Regions from separate parts of the Luteibacter sp. SVR4-7G genome, predicted to be linked through region 1. Evidence: riboswitches for the same ligand, from Rfam matches in the RefSeq annotation. Region 1 holds a riboswitch; the other holds the start of a gene.
The links. Region 1 has a riboswitch for cobalamin ahead of ACR9ZH_RS07695 (ribonucleoside-diphosphate reductase subunit alpha). Riboswitches for the same ligand answer to the same signal wherever they lie in the genome.

Region 1 (8,645 bases):
CAGGTAGCGGAGCAGGCCCGCGCGGTCGATCGGCGCGCCGGTATAGGCGATCTGGACGCTGGCCCAGTCGGGCTGGCCTGTCACCGGGCAATTCGAGCGCAGCAGGTGGGATACCAGCACTTCGCGCACATGGCCGTCGTGGGTGCCGAGGAACTCCGGGCGCGGCGGACCGTAGCTGTCGAAGTCCAGGTCTTGCGCATCGAGGAGGATGCCCTCGGGCTCGCCCAGGGGCGTGCCGCCGAGCTCGTCGGGGGAACGGAGGGTGACCGTCACGGGACCGCCTGCGGCAGTGGACAGGTCCTGCACCAGCGTATCGCGTACGACCGTGGCGTCGGCGAGCCGCTCCTGGGCAAAGCCATTCAGGTACAGCTTGAACGACTTGGATTCCACGATGTTCGGCGTCGTGGCCGGGAAGCGGAATTCCGCCACCGCCACCACGGGCTTGCCGCGCGCGTCCAGCCAGGACAGCTCATAGCCGTTCCAGATGTCCACGCCATGGAACGGCAGATCGGTGTCGGAGACACCGATCTCGTCCCGCTTGCCCTGGCGCGGAATGGGAAAGAGCAGTCCGGGGTCGTAGCGGTCGGCGTAGACGGTGGACTTGCCCAGCGGCGAGTGTTCGGGGGACGACATGGCGGTTTGCTGCTGCGAACAAACCGCCATTATAAGCCCTTACGCCGTCAAGGACTTACGCGTTGATGGAACCCATCATGTTGGAGGCATAACGGTCGCCTGCCGCCGCATCCGGGGGGAACACGGCATCGATCTCGGCCACTTCGGAGGCGCTCAGCTTCACGTCGACCGCGCCCGCGTTCTCCTCGAGGTACCTGACCCGTTTCGTGCCTGGGATCGGGACGATGTCGTCGCCCTTAGCAATGACCCAGGCGAGGGCCAGCTGGCCGGGGGTGCAACCCTTGTCGGCGGCGAACTTCTTCACCTTCTCGACGATGGCCAGGTTCTTCGCGAAATTCTCGCCGGTGAAGCGCGGGTTGTGGCGGCGGTAGTCGTCTTCGGCGAAGTCTTCCGGTTTCGCGATCGCGCCGGTAAGGAAACCGCGGCCCAGCGGGCTGTAGGCGACCAGGCCGATACCGTTTTCACGGCAGGCGGCCAGCGTGCCCGTCGTCTCCGGGTCGCGCGTCCACAGCGAGTACTCGCTCTGCAGGGCGGTGATCTGATGGACCTTCGCCGCCTTGCGGATCGATTCGGCCGAGGCCTCGGACAGGCCGAGGTGACGCACCTTGCCTTCCTCCACCAGGCGCGACATCGCGCCGACGGTCTCCTCGATCGGCACCGTGCGGTCCACGCGGTGCTGGTAGTACAGGTCGATGTAGTCCGTCTTCAGGCGGCGCAGGCTGCCTTCCACCGACTGGCGCACGTATTCGGGACGGCCGTTGATGCCGCGCTTCATCGGATCGTTCGGGTCGCGGACGATACCGAACTTGGTCGCCAGGAACACCTTGTCGCGACGGCCCGCCAGGGTGCGGCCGAGGAGTTCCTCGTTGGTGTGCGGGCCGTAGGCGTCGGAGGTATCCCAGAAGGTGATGCCCAGCGCGAGGGCCCGTTCCAGCGTGGCGATCGATTCCTTCTCGTCGCTGGCGCCATAGAATTCGCTCATGCCCATGCAGCCGAGGCCGAGGATGGAAACCTCCGGGCCTTGCTTGCCGAGTTTACGGGTGATCATGCGTGTCTCCTTCGATGCGAGGGGGCTTTCGCCGGTGCCGCCTCGACGGGCGGCTCGGCGGGGGAGGGGATGGGTTCTTCCGGATAGATCGAGCGATAGAGGGCGATCTTCTCGTCCAGGCGCGCGATCGTCTCGGTCAGGTCGGTGAGCTGGTCGCGCAGCTTCGCCGCATGCCTGGCGAGCAGGTCGCCGCGCTGGCGGATGCTTTCCGGGGTCTCGCCGAGGCGGCGCAGGCGCACGTATTCCTGGATGTCGCGCATGGACATCCCGGTGCCGCGGAGCTTGAGGACGAAGTGGATGAAGCGCATCTCGGCTTCGCCGTAGGCGCGCTGGCCGCCCCGCCGCGGCACCGGCTCGATCAGGCCGATCTGCTCGTAGTAACGCAGTGTGTAGGGGGTGAGGCCGGTCGCCAGGGCGGCCTCGGCAATGGTCATGGACTCGGGCATACGAAAAGCGTACGCCTTCGAGTGCGCTCTAAGTCAAGGTGGGGAAGGGGTGGGCACGTTCATGCGCCCCACTTCCCGTCCCCCCACCTCTCTTTCAGGATGCTGCATCGACCGGGGTGGGTTTCAGGTCGTTGTCCAGCGCGATCATCGTGAAGGTGCCGCGCGTGCAGAGCTCGCGGGCGCCGGTCAGGAGTTCCTCGGTGAACATGGCGACGTCGACCTTCATCGAGGTGCGGCCCACCGAGACCACGGTGGCGACCAGTTCCACCATCTGGCCCTTGCGCACCGGGACGTGGAAATCGACCTGTTCCGAGCGCGCCGTGACCACCACCTTGCGCGAATAGCGCGAGGCGGCGAGGAAGGCGGCCTTGTCCATCCATGCCAGCGCCTGGCCGCCGAACAGCGTGCCCAGGTGGTTGGTGTGGTCCGGGAAGACGATCTCGAGGACACGGGCCTCGGTCGGGCGGGCGATGGGGAGCATGGCGGCGTCTTCGGTCATGATGCGCGGCATTCTATCGCTAGAACGCCTGGTCGAAGGCGACTTCGCCCTGAACGCCCACCTGGTAGGACGAGACGCGGCGCTCGAAGAAGTTGGTCAGTTCCTGCACGTCTTGCAGATCCATGAAGTCGAACGGGTTCTTCGCGCCGTACTTCTTCGGCATGTCGAGCTGGACCAGGCGCTGGTCGGCGCAGTATTCGAGGTACTGGCGCATGTCGGCTACCGAAAGCCCCGCGACGCCACCGGAAAGCACATCCTGGGCGAACTGCGTTTCGCAGGCGATGGCTTCCTCCAGCATCGCTTCCACCTGCATGCGCATGTCGTCGTCGAACAGGTCCGGCTCCTGCTCGCGTACCGTGCGGACCACCTCGAAGGCGAAGGCCATGTGGCCGGACTCGTCGCGGAACACCCAGTTGGTGCCGGAAGCCAGGCCGTGCAACAGGCCGCGCGAGCGCAGGTAGTACACGTAGGCGAATGCGGCGAAGAAGAACAGGCCTTCGATGCACGCGGCGAAGCAGATCAGGTTGAGCAGGAACTGGCGGCGGTGCTCGCGCGTTTCGAGGCGGTCGAGACCCTGGATCGAGTCGATCCACTTGAAGCAAAACTCGCCCTTCTGCCGGATCGACGGGATGCTCTCGATGGCGGCGAAAGCCTTGTTGCGCTCCGCCGGCTCGGGAATGTAGGTGTCGAGCAGGGTGAGGTAGAACTGCACGTGCAGCGCCTCCTCGTACAGCTGCCGCGACAGGAACATGCGCGCCTCGGGCGAGTTCACGTGCTGGTAAAGGTTCAGCACGAGGTTGTTCGACACGATCGTGTCGCCCGTGGCGAAGAACGCCACGAGCCGATGGATCAGGTGCCGGTCAGCATCCGACATCTTCGACTTCAGGTCGGTGACGTCGAGCGAGAAATCCACTTCCTCCACCGTCCAGGTGTTGCGGATGGCGGCGCGGTACATCTCGTAGAACTGCGGGTATTTCATCGGCCGCAGGGTCAGTTCGAAACCTGGGTCGAGGATGTGGGTGTCGCGGGTGATGGGGGAAGCGGACATCGTGGCCTCTCGGTTGGTCTGTAGGAGCCCGCCCTGCGCGCGACGCCTTTCGCGAAGCGCCGCAGGGTCTGTGGTACATCGCGAAGAGATGTCGCGCGCAGGCGCGCGCCTACTGGCAGGCTTCGCAGTACTCGGGATTTTCCAGCGAGCAGAACACGGCGGCTTCCGCCTGCTCCTGGGCAACGACAGGTGCCGGCGCGGCGGCCGACGAGCTCACCGTGGTCTTGGCGATGCGTGTGGCCGGGCGCGAGCGCAGGTAATACGTCGTCTTGATGCCCGACTTCCATGCGTACATGTACATGGAGGAGAGCTGACCGATGTTCGGGTTTTCCATGAACAGGTTGAGCGACTGGCTCTGGTCGATGTATGCGCCGCGCGCGGCGGCGAGGTCGATCAAGGCCTTCTGCGGCAGTTCCCAGGTGGTGCGGTACACCGAGCGCAGTTCGGCGGGAATGGCGGCAATGCCCTGCACCGAGCCCTCGGCCAGCTTGATCTGGTCGCGGATTTCCGCGGTCCACAGGCCCAGCGTTTTCAGTTCCTCGACGAGGTAGCGGTTCACCACGAGGAAGTCCCCCGAGAGCGTCTCGCGCTTGAACAGGTTCGACACCTGCGGCTCGATACACTCGTAGCAGCCGGCGATGGAGGCGATCGTCGCCGTGGGTGCGATGGCGATCAGCAGCGAGTTGCGCAGCCCCTTCGCCTTGATCTTGTCGCGCAGGTCGGCCCAGCGGGTGTCCTTTCCGTTAGGCGTGGCAGCGAGCCAGTAGTCGAACTGCAGTTCGCCGTTCGCGGCGCGGGTCTCCTCGAAGCCCGGATGCGCGCCGTCACGTTCGGCGATCTCGTTGGACATCGACAGCGCGTGGAAGTAGATCTCCTCGGCGATGCGCGTGGAGAGCACGCGGGCCTCGTCCGAATCGAACGGCAGGCGCAGCTTGAAGAAGACGTCCTGCAGGCCCATCACGCCCAGCCCGACAGGGCGCCACTTCATGTTCGCCGTCTTCGCCGTGGCGATGGGATAGAAATTGAGATCGATCACGCGGTTGAGCTGGCGCACCGCGGTGCGCACCGTCGAAGCCAGTTTGTCGTAGTCGAATTGCCCGTCCACCACATGGCGGGCGAGGTTGATCGAGCCGAGGTTGCATACCGCGGTCTCGTTCTCGCTGGTGACCTCGAGGATCTCGGTGCACAGGTTCGAGAGGTGGATGACGTTCTGCGGCAGCGCCGTCTGGTTGCTGGTGGCGTTGGAGCGGTCCTTGAAGGTCATCCAGCCGTTGCCGGTCTGTGCGAGCGAACGCAGCATGCGCGCATAGAGTTCGCGTGCCTTGATCGTCTTCGCGGCCAGGCCGTCGGCTTCGGCCTTCTCGTAGGCGGCGTCGAACGCGGCGCCCCAGGTGTCGACGAAATGCGGCACGATCTTCGGATCGAACAGCGACCAGTCGCCGTCGGACTCCACGCGGCGCATGAACAGGTCCGGCACCCAGTTGGCGAGATTGAGGTTGTGCGTGCGGCGCGCGTCGTCGCCGGTGTTCTCGCGCAGCTCGAGGAATTCCTCGATATCGGCGTGCCACGACTCCAGGTACACGCAGGCCGCGCCCTTGCGCTTGCCGCCCTGGTTCACCGCGGCGACCGACGCGTCGAGCGTCTTCAGCCAGGGCACCAGGCCGTTGGAGTGCCCGTTGGTGCCCTTGATGAGCGAGCCGCGCGAACGGATGCGCGAGTAGGCCAGGCCGATGCCGCCGGCGAACTTCGACAGCTGGGCCACGTCGCCGTACTTGGCGTAGATCGACTCCAGCGCGTCCTGCGGCGAGTCGAGCAGGAAGCAGGAGGACAACTGCTCGTGTGCCGTGCCGGCGTTGAACAGCGTCGGCGAGCTGGCCAGGTATTCCAGCGACGAGAGCATGCGGTACAGCTCCAGCGTCTCGGCCACGTCGTTGCCGCCGAGGGCGCAGGCGATGCGCATGAAGAAGTACTGCGGCGTCTCGATCACGAAGCGCTTCATCGGGTGGCGCAGCAGGTAACGGTCGTAGACCGTGCGCAGGCCGAAATACTCGAAGCGGCGCGAGGCGGCCAGGTCGATCGCGTCGTTGAGCTTGCGGGCATTCACCTGCACGAAGTCGCGCAGGCGCTCGTTGAGGATGCCGAGGTCGAAGCCCGTGGCGATCGATTGCGAGAAGGAATGGATGTCCTGGCCGGACACTTCCTTGTCGATGAAGGCGGCGAGCAGGCGCGCGGCGAGTTGGCCGTATTCCGGTTCCTCGGCGGTCAGCGCCGCGGCCGTGCGGATGGAGAGCTGGTCGAGCTCCTGCGTGGAAGCGCCGTCGTACAGGCCACCGATGGTCTTCAGCGCCACGCGCATCGGATCGACGGCATAGAGGCCATCGGCGCTGCGCGTGACCGCGCGCACGATCTTGTTCACGTCGACCGTTTCCTGGCCGCCGTTGCGCTTGGTCACGCGCATCTGTCCCGGATTGTGCGGGGGCGTGAGGGCGAAGGCGGGCGGTGCGTCGTTGCGGTAGCCCGCGGCGGGTGCTTTGTCGGTGCTGCTGGCGGAGGTGGAAGTGGCGGCGGCCTCGGCCGTCTCGGTGCGCTCGCGCGCGGCGGAATCCATCGTGGTCATCGTGTGGCGTGCCCCAGGGCCAGGTTCAAACTCCCGTTCCCTCGGACGGGGCTCGAAGCGGCGGCGACACGGGACAGGCCGGGACGGAGCGCGCGGAAGCGGCTCCGGTCCGCGACGTGCTTCCCCGCGGAAGCCGTCACTGCAATCGGCACCGATCAGGCACCGACTGCTGGCAGGTCTTCGGACTCGTGGACAGGGGCCGGAGGGCCTTGCCTACCCGTCGCTTCCCAGCCGCGGAGGGCCAGTGCATTGAACGGGATCGTTTCCACTTACCGCTGCGGGGCAGTTCCGGATTCGCACCGGATTCCCTATTAAGTCCGACGGGCAGTCGCGCCTCTCCGGACACCAGCACGACACACGATATAGGTCGCAAGGAGGCCGGTCAACACTATATGTAGTGACCTGAACGGCGTGAAAGACCTCTACACCAAGTCCACGCGGTTACGAGGATAGAATCGGCGCCCACCAGACCCACCTACCCAAAGGCCAATGCTGCCACCATCCAACGAGGAACCCGCCGCGCTCACCCAGGACCAGCTGCGCCAAGCGCAGAAGATGGATGCCATCGGCAAGCTCACGGGTGGAGTCGCTCACGATTTCAACAACTTGCTGCAAGTCATCAGCGGCAACCTGCAATTGCTCGCGTCCGACGTGGCCGGCAATCCGCGCGCCGAACGGCGCCTCGCCAACGCGATGGCCGGCGTCACCCGCGGCACCAAGCTCGCGGCGCAGCTGCTGGCCTTCGGCCGCCGCCAGCCGCTCGCGCCCAAGGTCGTGAACATCGGGCGCTTCGTCCGCGACATGGACGACCTCCTGCGCCGTACGCTGGGCGAAGAAATCGAGGTGGAAACGGTGGTGGCCGGCGGGCTGTGGAACACGCTGGTCGACCCGGGCAACGTCGAGAACGCCCTGCTGAACCTGGCCATCAACGCCCGCGACGCGATGGAAGGCCGGGGCCGGCTGACGATCGAAGCGGGCAACGCCCTCCTCGATACCACCTACGCCTCCGCGCACGGCGACCTGCGGCCGGGCCAGTACGTGATGATCGCCGTGACCGATACCGGCAGCGGTATCTCCCCCGACATCATCGACCAGGTCTTCGAGCCGTTCTTCACCACCAAGCCGGAAGGTCAGGGTACCGGCCTGGGCTTGTCGATGGTGTACGGCTTCGTGAAGCAGTCCGGCGGTCACGTGAAGCTCTACAGCGAGCCGGGGCACGGCACCACGGTGAAGATCTACCTGCCTCGTTCGACGCAGAGCGAGGATCGCGTGGTCGATCTCGAGGAAGAAGAGCTTCGCGGCGGCGACGAGACGATCCTCGTGGTGGAGGACGATGATGCCGTGCGCGATACCGTGGTGGCCATGCTTGGCGATCTCGGTTACCGCGTGCTGAAGGCGCGCGATGCGGAAAGCGCGTTGTCGATCATCGAAAGCGGCATGCCCATCGACCTGCTGTTCACCGACGTGGTGATGCCAGGCCGGCTGCGCAGCCCCGAACTGGCGCGCAAGGCCGTGGAGCGGCAACCCGGTATCGCGGTGCTGTTCACCTCGGGCTATACCGAGAACGCGATCGTCCATGGCGGCCGCCTGGACGAGGGCGTCGAGCTGCTGAGCAAGCCGTACTCGCGCGACCAGCTCGCCCGCCGCGTGCGCCAGCTCCTCGCGGAGCGCGCCCGCAAGGTCGCCGCTCCCGCCGCGGCCCCGGCTCCGGCAGCGCAACCGCCAAGGCCGCTGCGCGTGCTCGTCGTGGAGGACGATGCGCTCATCCGCATGTCGATCAGCGAGATGCTGGAAAGCCGCGGCCACATCGCCTTCGAAGCCGGCGACGGCAACGAGGCTCTGCGCGTGCATGCCGCGCAGCCCATCGATGTCCTGCTCGCCGACGTAGGTCTGCCCGGGATGAACGGCGTGGAGGTCGCGGCGAAACTGCGCGAGATTCAGCCGGACCTCCCGGTGCTCTACGCCACCGGCGACCACACCGCGAACGGCGTGCAGCGCGACGGGCGCACGGCGATCATCGTGAAGCCTTACGGTGTGGTCGACCTGATGGAAGCCATCGGCCGCGTCGCGCGGGGCTAGGGCAATACGGGCTAGGGCAACATGTGCCCGCCCGTGACGCCGTACGTCTCGCCGGTGATGAAACTCGCCTCCTGGCTGGCCAGGAGCACGTACACCGGCGCGCATTCCACCGGCTGGCCCGGGCGCCCCAGCGGCACGTTCTTGCCGAATTCCACCACCTTGTCCTGCGGCTGGCCGCCACTGGGCTGTAGCGGGGTCCAGACGGGACCGGGCGCCACCGCGTTCACGCGGATGCCTTTCTCCGCGGCCTGCTTCGCCAGCGATTTCGTGAACGC
Region 2 (8,645 bases), on a different contig from region 1:
GGCCGGCGCTCCGCGCCGGCCAGTTCCAGGGAGATCTCTTGGTGCGCCCGGATACTTTGTCCGGGCGCACCGTAGTTCTCGCCTCTTAGAGCGAGAAGTCGTAGCGAACGCCGAAGCGGAAGTAGCGCGGGTTCTGGAACGCGATCGGACGCTCGTAGTTGATGCTCTTCACCGGCAGGCCGGTATCCTCGTTGATCGCGCCCGTCTCGCCCACGTCCACCTGGGCCACCGTGCGCTGCTTGCCGGCGACGTTGAAGATCGTCGCCGTGAAGGCGAGCGGCTGCTTCTCGCCAGCCCACATCGGACGGTACTCGGCGTTCAGGTCGAGGTTCCAGGTGTACGGCAGACGACCCTTCGAACCACGCGGCGACGGCTGCAGGCCACACTCGAAGTAAGACGCGCCGTAATCGATCGCGTCGACCGGATCGACACCGATGCAGTTCTTCGGACGGCCGGTGGCGACCGAGAGGTTGCCGCCGATCAGCCACTCCGGCGACGCCTGCCAGTAACCGTACGCCTTCAGCTGGTGCGTGCGATCGTTCGGCAGCGGGCCGTTCGTGTACTGCATGATTTCCGGGGCGTCCCAGTCCTGGGTCACCGATGGGTCGAGCTGGCCGATGTCCGACTTCAGCTGGCCTTCCGAGTTACCGTAGCTGCGCGAGAAGGTGTAGTCGACGCGACCGTACCAGTCGTCCGCGAAGTGGTGCTCGAGGTAGAGGTCCAGCGCGTAGTAGCTGCGCTTCAGGTCCGGCATCTTCACGCCTGCCGGCGAGGTGAAGTCGTCCTTGGTCAGCTTGAACGGCACGTACTGGCCGCCACCGACGTCCACCAGGAAGGTGTTGGACTTGCCCGGGTTGAACAGGTAGCAGCCCGGCAGCGACGCGTTGGTGATGTCGATGCCGTTACGCTCGGCATAAGCCTCGAACGGACGCGAATCGCAGAAATCGTCGATCGAGCTCTTCAGCTTGCGGTACGTGGCCTTGGCGCCGAAGCTCCAGTTCTCGTTGATGGCCTTGTCGAAGCCGAGGATGTACTCGTCCTGGTAGTAGGCCGAGATGTCCTTCGCGGCGACCGTCTTCGGATCGAGCGGCGTGCCGTCTTCACCGTTGAGGTAACGGCGGCTGCCCAGCTGGGCAATGCCGGTGGGTTCGCCGTTGGGTCCGACGCCGGTGTACGAGTAGTACTCGCTGTAGTACGTGGAGGCCGAGGCGCCGCGGATCGCGACGTTGGACGGGATGGCGAGGTGGTAGCGGCCGGCGTTCCCGTAGATCTTGAACGTCGAATCGCCGAACACGTCCCAGGTGGCGCCCAGGCGCGGAGCCAGCTGGTGGCGCTGCTTCACGTACGTCGCGCCGTCGCCGTTGATGTTCTTGAACTGCTCGTTACGCAGGCCGAGGTACACCATCCAGCGATCGGTCACCTGCCAGTGGTCTTCGATGTACTGCGCTTCCTGCTCGGTCTTCACGCCCGCGCCGGTCTGGAACAGGCGCTTTTCGACGAAGTAATCGGCGCCCGGGGGCGGCACGATGTCCGGACGGTTCGGCACGGTGCCGGCGTCCTGGTAGACCCAGCGATAGCCGCCTTCGTACACGTTACCCGAGTAGGACTCCAGGGTCTGGTTATCTACACCCACGCGCACGTCGTGGTCGCCGATGCGGTATTCGACGTCGAGGCGGTAGCCATGGGTCTTGTCTTCGGCACCCTCGCCGAGGACGGTACCGTTGACCAGGCCGCAACCCACGATGGGCGTGCTGACGGAGCGGTTGTCGGTGATCCAGGGGCAGTTCGGATTCGAAGCGTATGCGAGGTTACGCTCGTGCACCGTCTTGGTGTGGCCGTACAACGCGTTGATCGTGAGGTCGTCGGTGATGTAGCCGGTGTACTTGGCGACGTACACGTCGCCGCCGGGCGCCGAGCCCGGGCCCGCGTCGAAGTTCTTGAGGTTGTCGGTACCGATGTAGCCGCCGCGCGACTTGGAGGCGTAGTTGTACTTGTACACGCTCCGTTCGGTGTTGGTCTTGTCGCCGAAGCCGGTCAGTTCGAGCAGATGGTTGTCGGTGATGTTCCAGTCGACCTTCGCCATCCACTTCGTGGCCTTCTGCTCCTGGTACGTCTTCTGCGGCGCGGTGACCACGCTGGTATTGCGGCTGTTGGAGCGCGTGAAGTCACCTGCGGCGAACAGGAACAGCTTGTCCTGGATCAGCGGACCGCTGATGTAACCGGTGTACTGGGTGTCGGTGCTCTTGTTGTCCGAGCGCGCCTGGTAGAGCGTGCCGTTCTTGCGATAGATGTTTCGCGGATTCTGGCGGAGGGCGGACGGCTGGAAGTACAGGCCGACGCCGCCCTTCCAGGTGTTGCCGCCGCGCTTGGTCACGATGTTGATCACGCCGCCGGTGGAACGGCCGTATTCCGCGCCGTAGCCGCCGGTGAAGATCTGCTGCTGGTCGATGGCGTCGTACGGCAGGCTGGTGAAGCCCAGGCCGGTGAGCGCGTTGGTGACCGCGTAACCGTTGATGTAGTACTGGTTTTCCGAAGCCGACGAACCGCCGAACGAGGCGACGTTGCCGTAGCGGCTGTCGCCGGAGATGACTCCGGGCGCGAGCAGCGCGGCGGCGGTCACGTCACGGGCGAGCGGCAGCTTCTGCAGCTGCTCGGAGGTGAGGACCGTGCGCGAGTCGACCTGGGATACGTCGATCGCGGGCAGCACGTTGCCGGTGACCTGCACGCCTTCGAGGTTCTGGGCCTCGGCCGAGGTCGCGGCGGCAGCGCCGGCGAAGGACACGTCCACGCCGCCGCCCAGGTTCACCTGGACGTTGTCGCGGCTTTCGGCGACCTGGCCGCCGCGCTCGACGGAGACCTTATAACGGCCGACCGGCAGCGAGCTGGCGCGATAGCGGCCGTCGGCGTCGACGGCGACATCTCGGGTCAGGCCCGTGTCGAGATTGACCAGGTGGACGACGGCGCCTTCCGGCTGTGCGACGCGGCCGAAGACGACACCGGATGCATTGGACTGGGCGAGCACGGCGCCGCTGGCGAAGCAGAGGGCGAGCGCGGTGCAGAGGGTGGAACGGCGAATGACGCCGGTACGGCGGGTGGAACGTTGCATGTGTAATCTCCCCGAATGAACAGCAAGAAAGCCCGTGCCACGATTGGGATCGGACTTCTGTCTCGATAGCCGCCTTCGCGCCGCCTCCGACCACCCCTCCCAGGATGGGCATTGACCGACACGCCCCCGTGGCGAAAGAACTCGCCCCTGGCAGCAATCCCTTACGCTTGTAATCGAATTATTTCGCGATCGTCAAGAGGCCGTTAAACACCTTGGTGAAAAATCCGTGACAGACAGTCACTTGCGGAGTAGCATCCGGCACGTTCGGGTGGCCCTTCGGACATGGTTCCGGGGGCTGAAACGGGAAGCCGGTGCGTCACTCTTGACCAGTCCGGCACTGCCCCCGCAACGGTAGGCGTCACCGGGAAGGGCTTTCGTACTTTCCTGCGGTCCGGTCGTAAGCCACTGCGCAAGCGGGAAGGCACCGGGGCGGCCATCGGCGATGGCTGACGCGAGTCCGGAGACCGGCCCGATGAGCGCCCGCTCCCCTTTTGAGGGCGGCGTCCTGTTTCGGTCGATTCGCGGAGGGCGGATCCGGACAGCTGCCGGGTCCCTCCCCCGTTCGCCGTTCGCCTGTGTCCTCCGCCGGCCCCTCGCAATGGCCGCGCTGGCGGTGAAGGACAACGGTAGTGACAAAGACCCTGCTTGCGACGGCCCTGCTGTCGACGATCGCCGCGGCCCATGCGGCCGACGGACCTGACCGCCTCGACCCCGTGGTCGTGACCGCCAGCCGCTTCGCCACCCCGCTGGACGAGGTCCTCGCCCCGGTCACGGTGATCGAGCGCGACGAGATCGAACGCCTGCAGCCACTCAGCGTGCAGGACCTCCTCGGCGGCCTTCCCGGCGTATCGCTCTCCAACACCGGCGGCCTCGGCCAGCAGACGTCGCTGTTCATGCGCGGCACGAATTCGTCGCACACGCTCGTCCTGGTCGATGGGGTCCGCGTCGGAACCGTCGGCGCCGGCCTTCCCGCTTATGAGCAACTGCCGGTGGAGCAGATCGACCGCATCGAGGTGGTGCGCGGGCCGCGCTCTGCCTTGTACGGGTCCGACGCGATCGGCGGCGTCATCCAGATCTTCACCCGCCATGGCGAGGCTGGGCAGGCACCCGCGCCGACCGTGTCGGTCACCGGCGGCAGCCACGGCTATGCCGCGGGCCAGGCTGGCATCTCCGGCGGCAGCGCGCACGGCTGGTACAACGCGAGCCTGGGCGGCCAGTACACCTCGGGCATCAACGCCTGCCGCGTCGGTGCCGCCGCCGCTTTCGCCGGCTGCTTCACCGACGAGCCCGACCACGACCCTTACCGCACGTACAACGGCGCGCTCTCCGGCGGCTACCGCTGGGACGACGGCACGGAATTGACCGGCAGCTGGCTGCGCAGCAAGGGCGACATCGCCTATGACGGTGACTTCCAGAACTACACGCGGCGGTCGCAGCAGGTGGCCGGCGCGAAGCTCGCTTTCGACGTGATCCCCGGCTGGCGCATGTCGCTGGCTGCCGGCCAGAACCAGGATCGTGCCGACAACTACCTCGACGGCAGGAACAAGACCCTCGACGGCGTGAACTTCGGCGTGGACATGGCGCGCGTCGGCTACCTCTACTCGAAGCGCAACCAGGCTTCGTGGCAGAACGACATCGTGCTGGCGAAGGACCAGGTACTGAGCGCAGGCGTGGATTTCCAGCAGGAGAAGCTGGCGAGCGACACGGCCTATCTCGCGGATTCGCGGAACAATACGGGCGTGTTCGCGCTCTATCGCGGCGTGTTCGGCCCGCACGAGCTGGAAGTGTCGGCGCGCCACGACCACAACACCCAGTTCGGCAACCACGGCACCGGATCGGCTGCCTACGGCTACCGCTTCGACGATGGCATGAAGATCACCGCCTCCTACGGCACGGCCTTCCACGCGCCCACGTTCAACGACGAGTTCTATCCGTACGGAGCTGCCGTGAGCCTCAAGCCGGAGAAGTCGCGCACGGCTGAAATCGGTCTGTCCGCGCGCCCGGGCGTGTGGAACTGGGCGGTGAACGCCTATCGCACCGACGTCGACGACCTGATCGGCTTCGACGCGAACTTCCTCCCGATCAACGTGAGCAAGGCACGCATCCGCGGTCTCGAAGGTCAGCTGGGTGCCGACGTGGACGGTTGGCACCTGCGTGGCTACCTCACCTTCCAGCAGCCGGAGAACCGCGACGGCGGCGCGCAGGAGGGCAACCTGCTGGCCCGCCGGCCCCGGCGCCTGGCGCGCGCGGACATCGACAAGGACCTCGGCGAGTTCACCCTCGGCGGATCGATCAACGCGGCGGGCTACAGCTACGACGATGCCGCCAACACGCAGCGTCTTGGCGGGTACGCCACCGCCGACCTCCGCGCCACGTGGCATGTCGTCGACGGCTGGAGCGTCCAAGGCCGCGTCGCCAATGTGGCGGACAAGCGGTACGAGACCGCCGCCTATTACAACCAGCTCGGCCGCACCTACTATCTGACGCTACGTTATTCGCCGATGCGTTAACGCTGACGAAGCCGATACCTGCCGCAGACATATATATATGCGGCATGGAACGGTGGCCCCCTGCCTTCCGGCAGGGGCCCCACTAAAGGCACACGCGACGAACCGGCCGGGAAGTCATAAAGTTCGCGGGCGCGGGGAGTGGTCCCGCGATCACAGGAAGTGCCGTGAACTTTTTTGCTCCATTCATTCGCCGGCCGAAAGGTACCTCGCTGCTCGCGGCGGGTCTTACCCTGGCCGGCGCGCTCGCCTACATGTTGCTGGGCGTGGCGGCCTTGCCCTCCATCGAGGTGCCTGCCGTCTTCATCCAGACGCAGATGCCGGGCGCCAGCGCGCAGACGATGGCATCGACGGTGATCGCGCCGCTCGAGCGGCACCTGGGCCAGATCCCGGGTGTCGACCAGATGTATTCGAACAGCGTGGAAGGCGCGGGCTTCGTACGCATCCGTTTCAACCTCGACCGCTCCACGGATGCGGCCGCGCGCGACGTGCAGGCCGCGATCAACGCCGCCGCAGCCGACCTTCCCGCCGGCATGCCGTCGCCTCCGCAGTACTTCAAGTTCGATACGGGACAGATCCCCGTGCTGCTGGTGGCGTTCACCTCGAAGACCATGCCCCCGGACAAGCTCTACGACGTGGTGGACACGCTGATCCGGCCGGCCGTGGCACAGATCGAAGGCGTGTCGCGCGTACAGGTGTTCGGCGGTACGCCGCACGCGGTGCGCATCGAGCTGGACACGAACGCTCTCTCGTCGAAAGGCATCACCACGAACGACGTCTCCAATGCCCTGCAGGCCGCGAACGTGAATTCGCCGCAGGGCCTGTTGTCCGACGGCAAGACGCAGATGACGGTGGTCGCGAACGACGGCCTGCGCGATCCCTCCGAGTTCGCCAACATCCTGATCGCGGTGCGCAACAACGTTCCCGTACGGCTATCGGACATCGCCAAGGTCTACAGCGGACAGCAGGACCAATACCAGAAGGCGTGGTTCCAGGGCGAGCGCTCGGTCACCATGCAGATCAGCAAGCGGCCGGAGGCGAACTCCATCGCCACCGCGAATGCCATTCGCGCCGCGCTGCCGCGCTTTCGTTCCTTGTTGCCCGCCGATGCGCAGGTGACGCCCATTTTCGACCTCACCCAGACCACGCAATCGGCCCTGCACGAAGTGAAGGTGGCGCTGCTTATCAGTATCGCCATGGTCGTGCTGGTGATGATGGTGTTCCTGCGCCGGCTGGGCCCGACCATGATCGCCACGTTGAGCGTGCCGCTGTCGCTCGCCGGCGCCTTCGTGGTCATGTGGTCGCTCGGCTACACCCTGAACACCATGTCGCTGATGGCGCTGGTGCTATGCATCGGCTTCGTCGTCGACGATGCCATCGTGGTCATCGAGAACATCGTCCGCCATATGGAGAACGGCGCCAAGCCGATGGAAGCGGCCATGGAGGGCGTCCGCGAGATCGGCTTCACCGTCATTTCCATCACGCTGTCGCTGGTGGCGGTGTTCGCTCCGCTGCTGTTCGGCAACAACATGATCACCAAGCTGCTGCGCGAGTTCTCCGTGACGCTTGCGGCAGCGGTGCTGATTTCGGCGGTCGTGTCGCTGACCTTGACGCCGGCGCTATGCGCGCACTACCTCAAGCACGATCCGCCGGATCGCAAGCCCGGCCGCTGGGAGCTGGCGCTGGAGCGCTTCGACCGCGGCTTCCTTGGCGTCTACCAGCGCGCGCTCGACTGGGCATTGCACCACCGCCGCCTGATGCGCTGGCAGCCGCTGATCCTGCTCGGGGCGACCGTGCTGCTGGCCATCGCCGTGGTGAAGACCGCCGGCGGCAACTTCATGCCGGACGAAGACACCGGCATGCTGCAGGCCGAGGTCAGTGCCGATGCGAACATCTCACCCGACGAAATGACCCGGCGCCTGAAGCGGGTCGGCGACATCATGCAGAACGACAGCACGGTCGCCGACGTCACCACGATCCTCGGCGGCGACAACGGCGGCGCCGTGGGCAACCAGGGCTTGATGTTCATCGACCTCAAGCCGAAGGGCAGCGGCCCGGGCGAGCGCAAGGAATCGATCAAGGAAATCATGGACCGGCTGGGCAAGGAGTACGAGAAGATCTCCGACGTCCAGGTATTCATGAATCCGGTGCAGTTCCTCGGCGGTGGCGGCGGCAACAGCAACCGCGGCCAGTATTCCTTCCAGCTGATCAGCACCAGCGGCGAAGACCTGCAGCCCTGGACGATGAAGCTCGTGCGCCAGATGCGCACGATGAAGGAGTTCCGCGACGTCGGCAGCGATTTCGACATCGTGGGTAAACAGCAGATGCTGAAGGTGGATCGCGAGGCGGCGAGCCGCCTCAACATCGGCATGGGCACGATCGACTCCGCTCTGTTCAACGCCTTCGGCCAGCGCCAGGTGTCCATCATCTATTCGGACATCAACCAGTACTGGGTGGTGCTGACCGCGGCGGCGGCGCAGACGCTGAGCCCGGATGCCTTGCTCAATACCTACGTGAAGAACGAGCTGGGCAAGATGATCCCGCTCTCCGCGGTGGCGAAGATCGCCCCGGTGGCGGTGCCGAGCGCGGTGACTCACCAGAACCAGCTGGAGTCGGCGGACATCACCTATAACCTCGCGCCGAAGATCACGCCCGACAAGGGGAACAAGCTGGTCGAACAGGCCGTGCAGGCCATTCACCTGCCCGAAGGCGTGCGCATGGATTTCACCGGTGCGAACCAGCGCCTGCGCGACGCGCAGTCGAACGGCATGGTGCTGCTGATCGGCGCGATCCTCGCCGTGTACATCGTGCTGGGCATTCTCTACGAAAGCCTGGGCCACCCGCTGACGATCATCTCGACGCTGCCCGCGGCCGGTGCCGGCGCCTTCCTGGCCATGCTGGTAACGCAGACGCAGCTGACCCTGATGGCGATCATCTCCGTTCTGCTGCTGATCGGTATCGTCAAGAAGAACGCGATCCTCATGGTGGACTTCGCCCTGGTAGCGCAGCGCGAACAGGGCATGTCGCCGGTC

Region 2: it holds a riboswitch for cobalamin, as region 1 does, so the genes downstream of both, ACR9ZH_RS17425 (TonB-dependent receptor domain-containing protein) here and ACR9ZH_RS07695 (ribonucleoside-diphosphate reductase subunit alpha) in region 1, are expected to answer to the same signal.

The regions. Positions count from the first base shown of each region.
Region 1 is NZ_JBPGXO010000015.1:979-9,623, forward strand. Features, by position in the region: gene queF (NADPH-dependent 7-cyano-7-deazaguanine reductase QueF) at 1-633, opposite strand, end outside; gene ACR9ZH_RS07675 (aldo/keto reductase) at 689-1,681, opposite strand; gene ACR9ZH_RS07680 (MerR family transcriptional regulator) at 1,678-2,127, opposite strand; gene ACR9ZH_RS07685 (acyl-CoA thioesterase) at 2,222-2,626, opposite strand; gene ACR9ZH_RS07690 (ribonucleotide-diphosphate reductase subunit beta) at 2,646-3,674, opposite strand; gene ACR9ZH_RS07695 (ribonucleoside-diphosphate reductase subunit alpha) at 3,784-6,291, opposite strand; cobalamin riboswitch at 6,446-6,656, opposite strand; gene ACR9ZH_RS07700 (response regulator) at 6,781-8,370, shown strand; gene ACR9ZH_RS07705 (SDR family oxidoreductase) at 8,382-8,645, opposite strand, start outside.
Region 2 is NZ_JBPGXO010000064.1:8,441-17,085, reverse strand. Features, by position in the region: gene ACR9ZH_RS17430 (TonB-dependent receptor) at 86-3,106, opposite strand; cobalamin riboswitch at 3,356-3,593, shown strand; gene ACR9ZH_RS17425 (TonB-dependent receptor domain-containing protein) at 3,736-5,616, shown strand; gene ACR9ZH_RS17420 (efflux RND transporter permease subunit) at 5,781-8,645, shown strand, end outside.